3 regions of the Martinezella sp. CNPSo 3957 genome follow, and region 1 is predicted to be linked to each of the others. Evidence: riboswitches for the same ligand, from Rfam matches in the RefSeq annotation. Region 1 holds a riboswitch; each other region holds the start of a gene.
The links. A riboswitch is a leader RNA that binds a small molecule or an ion and turns the genes downstream of it on or off. The one in region 1 is predicted to bind cobalamin.
Positions count from the first base shown of each region.

Region 2: it holds a riboswitch for cobalamin, as region 1 does, so the genes downstream of both, cobU (bifunctional adenosylcobinamide kinase/adenosylcobinamide-phosphate guanylyltransferase) here and AC13QE_RS02355 (ABC transporter substrate-binding protein) in region 1, are expected to answer to the same signal.
Region 3: it holds a riboswitch for cobalamin, as region 1 does, so the genes downstream of both, AC13QE_RS11310 (aromatic ring-hydroxylating oxygenase subunit alpha) here and AC13QE_RS02355 (ABC transporter substrate-binding protein) in region 1, are expected to answer to the same signal.

Region 1 covers NZ_JBXSOU010000001.1:505,329-507,589, reverse strand. Annotated here, with positions in the region: gene AC13QE_RS02360 (FecCD family ABC transporter permease) at 1-136, opposite strand, end outside; gene AC13QE_RS02355 (ABC transporter substrate-binding protein) at 140-1,156, opposite strand; cobalamin riboswitch at 1,322-1,577, opposite strand; gene AC13QE_RS02350 (GGDEF domain-containing protein) at 1,658-2,261, opposite strand, start outside.
Region 2 covers NZ_JBXSOU010000002.1:449,982-452,242, reverse strand. Annotated here, with positions in the region: gene cobW (cobalamin biosynthesis protein CobW) at 1-288, opposite strand, end outside; gene cobU (bifunctional adenosylcobinamide kinase/adenosylcobinamide-phosphate guanylyltransferase) at 294-818, opposite strand; cobalamin riboswitch at 960-1,358, opposite strand; gene AC13QE_RS07365 (chloride channel protein) at 1,539-2,261, shown strand, end outside.
Region 3 covers NZ_JBXSOU010000003.1:579,666-581,926, forward strand. Annotated here, with positions in the region: gene AC13QE_RS11310 (aromatic ring-hydroxylating oxygenase subunit alpha) at 1-1,071, opposite strand, end outside; cobalamin riboswitch at 1,169-1,372, opposite strand; gene AC13QE_RS11315 (DUF6656 family protein) at 1,722-2,261, shown strand, end outside.

The sequences.
Region 1 (2,261 bases):
TTACGGTCGTCGACAGGGGGATCGAAATCTCGCCGATCGATACGGCGAGACTGATCATGAAGGTCAGAAGGATGACGGCAGCCATGGCGAGCGCCAAGAGCGCCCACCATGTCCTGCGTTTTGCGGCGAGACCCATATCTTACTGCGCCAGGCCGAAGGACTTAATGCCCTTGGCCAATACTTCAATGCCGTCGATGGTGCGGATGGTCGGGTTCATCGACTGCGCATCCATCATGACGAAACGCTTGTTCTTGACGGCATCGAGCTGGCTGGTGACGGGATCTTTTTCGAGGAAATCGACCTTGACCTTCGGATCGTCGGCCGCATAGCGGCGGCGATCCATGGTGGCTATGACGATCACGGCCGGATTGGCCTGCGCAATGGTCTCCCATCCGACCATCGGCCATTCCTCTTCCGTCGTCACCACATTTCTGGCGCCGAGCGTCTTCAGGATATAGGCTGGCGCGCTGTTCTTGCCGGCGATATAGGCATCGCCATTGACCTCCTTGCTGGAGAACCAGAACACGATCGGAAGATCCTTGGCTTTGGCAGCGGCAATCGAAGCGACTGCATCCGCCTCACGCTTTTTCAGATCCGCAATCAGGGCATCGCCACGATCCCTGACGTCGAAGATCTGCGAGAGCTCGGCGATTTCCTGATAGACCAGATCCACCGTGAAAAGCTCCTTGCGCACGCCGTCGCCGCCATCGGCGTTGACCTTGGCGACACAATCGGTCGGTGCAAGATAGGTATTGATGCCGAGCTCGGAAAATTGCTGGCGCTTGCCGACGGAACCCTGCGCGCCGACGTGCCATTCGAATTCGGCAGCGACGAGATCCGGGGCTTTGCCAACGACGGATTCGAAGCTCGGATCGTTATCGGCAAGCCGCGGGATCTTGCTGTTCGCCTCGGCATATTGCGGCAGAACCGGGCCGACCCAGACCGCCGTTCCGGCAATCTTGTCGGCAAGGCCGAGCGAAAAGAGGATTTCAGTCATGCCCTGGCCGATCGAAACGATCTTGGCCGGAGCCTTTTCAAAAGTGACCTTCTGACCGCAATTATCGATGGTGAGAGGATATTGGGTGGCGGCAAAGCCGGAGCTGGCAAACCCAGTCAGCCCAAGTGCAAATGCAATGGTCGTCAAAAAATGGCGCATGAAAGATCTCGATAGGATTAAGGAAACGGGGCGGCGTCAGCGCGATCGCGCTGAGAAAGACGGCCGCCGGCTGCGGAGATCCCAATCAAGGCCGATAGGTGTCGGATAATGTCGAAGGCGCGGGTCAATCATTTTCTGTCCTTTCCGAGCATCCCCGCCCGGCTGATTGGATCGTGATCGACGGCAGGTCTCCTGGCTTGCGGATCTCTGACGATCATCGGCCTTCCCGCAAGCATGCTTGCAGTGGCGCGGCTCAAAGCCTCAGGAAAGAACCAGCAGGCTGGTCATTCCCGGATGATCGGCAATCCGCTTACAGTTGCGGGGGCAGCCACGGTCTAGGTCCCGCTTGGGTCATCCTCACCGTGTTCCCTATTAATCCCCGCGGAGTCTTCCTTGGGGAACCGTCACGTCCAGTTATTCCGGACTGCCCCGTTCCGTCAAGGATGCTTGGATAGGAAATGCGGAAGCGCGGTGCTCATTGCCGAAGGAATGACCGCCAGCCTATGCGGCCTCCGCCAGTTCCACGCGATTTCTACCGCCCGCCTTCGCGCGATAAAGCGCCTTGTCGGCGGCCTCAAGCACATGTTTGAAATCCGTCGTCGGTTCGAGGGAGCAAGCAATCCCGATGCTGACTGTGACATGGACGGCTTCCTGCTCGAACATCAGGGTTGTGCCCTCGATGTCCTTGCGAATTTTCTCCGCGACAGCAGCCGCAGCCCGCGTATCGGTGTTGGGCAGCAGCACGACGATCTCCTCGCCGCCGTAACGGGCGGCAATGTCGGTCTTGCGGACGGTTTGCCTGATGACATCAGCCAACCGCGCCAGAACGGTGTCGCCAAAGGCATGGCCCCAGCTGTCGTTGATCTTCTTGAAGTGATCGATATCGAGCATGATGATCGAGAAGGGGATGCGCCGCATACCGGCCTCCTTGGTGCATCGATCACCTTCACGCTGCAGTACGCGGCGATTGGGAAGCTTTGTCAGCGGATCGAGGCTCGCTTCATTCTCCAGCGCGCGCTGGATGCCGATGCGATATTGCTCCCGCTGCAAGAGATCCGACAACAGCATGACACCGAAGATATTGACGATCGTCACCGGAAGTGTC
Region 2 (2,261 bases), on a different contig from region 1:
ATCCGGGCGCGCGTCGCGCTCCAGAAGCTTCGTCATGGTGGGGATGAAATCGTCGGCGACGGTGCAGCAGATGCAGCCATTGGTCAGCTCGATGATGTCGTCTTCGGTGCAGTTCTCCGCGCCGCAGCCCTTCAGCACGTCGCCGTCGACGCCGAGATCGCCGAATTCGTTAATGATCAGCGCGATCTTCTTGCCGCCGGCATTCTGCAGGAGGTTGCGGATCATCGTCGTCTTGCCGGCTCCCAGGAAGCCGGTGATGACGGTGGCGGGAATCTTTTCCTGGTTCATATGCATCAACCCTTCATTTTCAGCGGCAGGCCCGCTGCGATAAAATAAACTTCGGCACTTGTCGCCGCGACCATCTGGTGCAGGCGGCCGGCATGATCGCGAAACTCTCGCGCCATGCGATTCTCCGGCACGATTCCCAAGCCCACCTCGTTGGAGACGAGAACGAGCCGCGATCGTGCGGTCGGCAGAAAGGCGGTCAGGGCGGCAAATTCCGCCGCCATGTCACGCTCGGCCATCATCAGATTGGTGACCCATAGCGTCAGGCAGTCGACAAGCACTGCCCGCCCCTCGGCGTCGACGGCGGCAAGCTGCCCGACAAGATCGATCGGCTCCTCATGCGTTTGCCATAGATCGCCGCGGTCGGCACGATGCTTCGCGATGCGCTCGCGCATCTCGTCGTCCCATGCCTGCCCTGTCGCCACATAGTGACGTTCAAGACCCGTGTCCGAAACCAGGGATTCGGCAAACCTGGATTTGCCGGAACGCGCGCCCCCAAGGACGAAGACTGCTCGGGAAGTCGAAGACGACATACGCTATGTCCGCTCCCGCGCGGAAGCGAGGGTCGGCAGCACATCGCTGGAGCCGGGAAACGGGCGCCTACACGCCGAAAACTCGTCTTGCGCCATGACAACCTCCGTGCTGGCAGCGGAACTGACGTCCCAGAACAGGCTCTGTGCCCGGCACGCATGGCAGGTCTCCTGGCTCGCGGATAAGGCGCCGCGACGGGGGCGGACCGAAACCGGTCGCCCCCGATCGTGCGCCAGCGGATCTTTCTCGCCTTCCCGGCAATGCATCATGAAAAGGCGGACGATTCGTAGAATAAGAGGCGTCCAGCCCCGGTTGATCATGATGCCACGCCAGTGGCTTTTTCGACTTGAGCCTGCCCCGCCTCGTTCGCCCCATGCGAATCGTCGATGGAATAGGTTTCAAACCGAACGAAAGACCCTGACCGCTCTACAGTCGCGGGGTCGGCTGTGATGAGAACGCCCGGATTGGGTCCGTCCCTCCACATTCCCTTTTCATCCCATGCGGCAGATCGCCGCTCAGGAACCATTCGTTATACCGGCAATGATTAGGCTTTCACTTACCTCAAGTCAATCAAGGGCATGGATGCGACCTGCGCCATCCTGATTACGAAATCGGCTGAAAATTCCCATAAAGCCAACGGCTTTTTTGCCGTATTTCTTTGATGTTAGGAGGTTATAGAGGGTAGGCTCTCGCATTCGAGTAAAACGTATCGTCCGTTTCCCATGTTGCAGAAATTCCAACCGCGACGCCTCGGCGTCTTCTCGGCTCTGTTCGATCTCGGTCGCTTCAGGGCATTGCTGCGCCGTGGCGAATTGGGACTTGTCTTCGCCGGAGCGCTAGTAGGAATAGTATCCGGCTGTGCCGTAACGGCGATGAGCTATATCTCGCGCAAGTTTCACAGCGTCATCTACGGCATAACCGACTACGAACGCTTGAGTTCGGCGGCGATGGCAATTCAGGACAAATCCGTATTGTTCATCGCACCGATCGCAGGCGGCATCATTCTCGGCATACTGCTCTATATATTATCCCGCACACGCAAAAAGCCGATGGTCGACCCGATCGAAGCCAATGCGCTGCATGGCGGCCGCATGTCGCTGACCGACAGCATCATCGTGGCCGTGCAAAACCTGATTTCCAATGGATTCGGCGCCTCTGTCGGGCTTGAAGCAGGTTACACGCAGCTCGCTGCGGGCATTGCCTCCAAGTTCGGCTACAAGATGCAGATGCGTCGCGCGGACCTGCGCATGCTCGTCGGCTGCGGCGCGGCCGGCGCCATCGCCGCAGCATTCAATGCGCCGCTCACCGGCGCCTTCTACGCCTTCGAGCTGATCATCGGCAGCTATTCGATCGTGACCCTGACACCCGTCGTCGTCTCGGCGCTGATATCGACCATGATCGCAAGACTGCTCGCCGGCGACGACTTCGCCATCGATATCGATCAT
Region 3 (2,261 bases), on a different contig from region 1:
GTCGTTGGTTTCGGTCCAGACGTGGGTCAGCTCTTCCAGATTGTAATCGACACCTTCGACCGCATCCTTGTGAACGAGCCACTTCGTGGTGACGGCGGTTTCTTCGGCGCTGATCGGCAGGACGCGGAAGGAGATCGCGTGGTCGCCAAGGATGTGGTTCCATGTCGTCGGATAATGGAAGAGCAGCATCGTACCGATGCCATTGATCGTCACGTCTGGCGAGAGCGGCCGCTTGACGGCGTTCTGGCCGGACATGGTGTAGCTTTCGGCGCCTTCGATCAGCGGCATGCGGGCGGTGCGGAACTGTCCGTCAGGAGAGATCTTGAATTCGCTCGGCAGGCCGGCGGCTTCGCAGCGCGCCCAGTGCTCGGTAATGACGGGATCGCTCATCGCGCCCTGCACGCCGGTAACCGTCGGAGCTTCCGGGAAGGTGCGGCAGAGTTCGGGATGATTGGCCGCGCAATGGTAGCATTCGCGGTTGTTTTCCCAGACGAGCTTCCAGTTGCCCTTTTCGATGATCGTGCTCTGGAAGGCGACCTTGGCTTCGCTGATATGGTGCGGGGCCATGTAGGGCTCGATCGTGGCGCGAACCGGTGCGAAATCCGGAGCGTTCTGTGCCAGGCAGATGAAGATGTACCCAGCGACGCTTTCGCAGTGAACCGGCTTCAGCGAATGCTGGCTCTTGTCAAAATCTTCGGCCATCTGACGGGCAAAGAGCAGGGAGCCGTCAAGCTCGTAGGTCCATTGGTGATAGGGGCAGACGAGCTTTGCCGACGATCCGCGCTCGGTCGTGCAGACGCGCGAGCCGCGATGGCGGCAGCTATTGTGGAAGGCGCGGATGACCTGATCGCGACCACGGACGATCACGACGGGATAATCGCCGATCTGGACGGTGAAGTAATTGCCCGCCCGCGGCACTTCGCAATCATGGCCGATGAACAGCCAGTCGCGATAGTAGATCGTCTCCATGTCGAGCTTGAAGTAATCCGGATCAGTGTAGAAGGGTTGCTCCAGGCTCAAACCTACCCGGTGGTTCTTCAATTGCCGCAGAACTTTGCTGCCGATATCCATTTGCCTATCCTTGCGCAATACCGGAAGACGAGCAGAGGACATGCAAGGCCGTTGGGGACGGCCGAAAGCAATGCCCCGACCGCCCGCCGCGGTCAGTAAACCATATGTGCCCAAGGCTGGTTTCCGGGCTCTGGAGCGGCCCTGTTGCCAGGACCCCATGGCACCTTCCCAGACCAATCGGCCCAGTGGCTTTATCCGCCATGCCTCACTCCACCACCGTTGCGGGGGCAGCGCCGGATTTTGACCGGCTTCCCAATTCTCCGTCTCCCTAGCAGACGGCACCTTGAGATTGATATCATCATAGCTCTCGGCCGCGTCTGCCGCTGCGCTGCAATGCGACATCGGCTTCGAATTTGACGACAGGCGAAACAGGACGATAGGACGGTTGCATATCCTGAGAATATTGACAGGCAATTCAATTGCTTGGACGCATGCATCGGAGATGGTGAAAGCATCGCATATCCATTCCACCAATGACGCTTTATCCTGATTGCGACAGGTCAGCGAACGGCCGGTAATCAGGGGAATAATTGGGCGGCAGAAAGCGCCAACGGAGCCGCTATCGGGGCGCCTTCAATCCGGCACGATCAAGCTCGGCTCAAGCTCCGCGGTTCATCATGTCACCAAAGAGTTTTATAGCGAGATCCGGCATGGCCAAACTCAGATATTTCGACGCTGGGAAGCCCGCCGAGCCCGAACCGGCGCAGCCGGTATCGACGACGGGGTACACCGAATTCCTGCGCACCGGCCGTATCAACCGCAACAGGCCGCATTGGCTGGCGGAAGAGCGGGAATACCTCACCCACGAACAGGTGGCCGAACGCACGGCGCTGAAGCTCCGGGACGCCGGCGAGAAGACCCACGACCGGCTCAACAATTTCCATAGGTCCATCCGCTTCCCGAAGCTCATCTTTCATCACACGCTGAAGGACACGCCGCATCTCGGCTATTGCCACATTACCGCGGCGCGGACGCAGTTCGCGCATTATGAGGACGTGAACTGGGCTTTCTATATCGCCAATTTCTTTGCCCGGATCGGCCAGGAAGAGAACTTCTTCGAAGACATCAGCCTCAAATATTCGCGGATGTATTTCGCTGTCGCCATCCATCCGGACAAGGAGGCCGAAGACAAGAAACTGACGATCAACCGCGACGTCAGAGGCAACGGCGTGCTGTTCCACACCCACGAT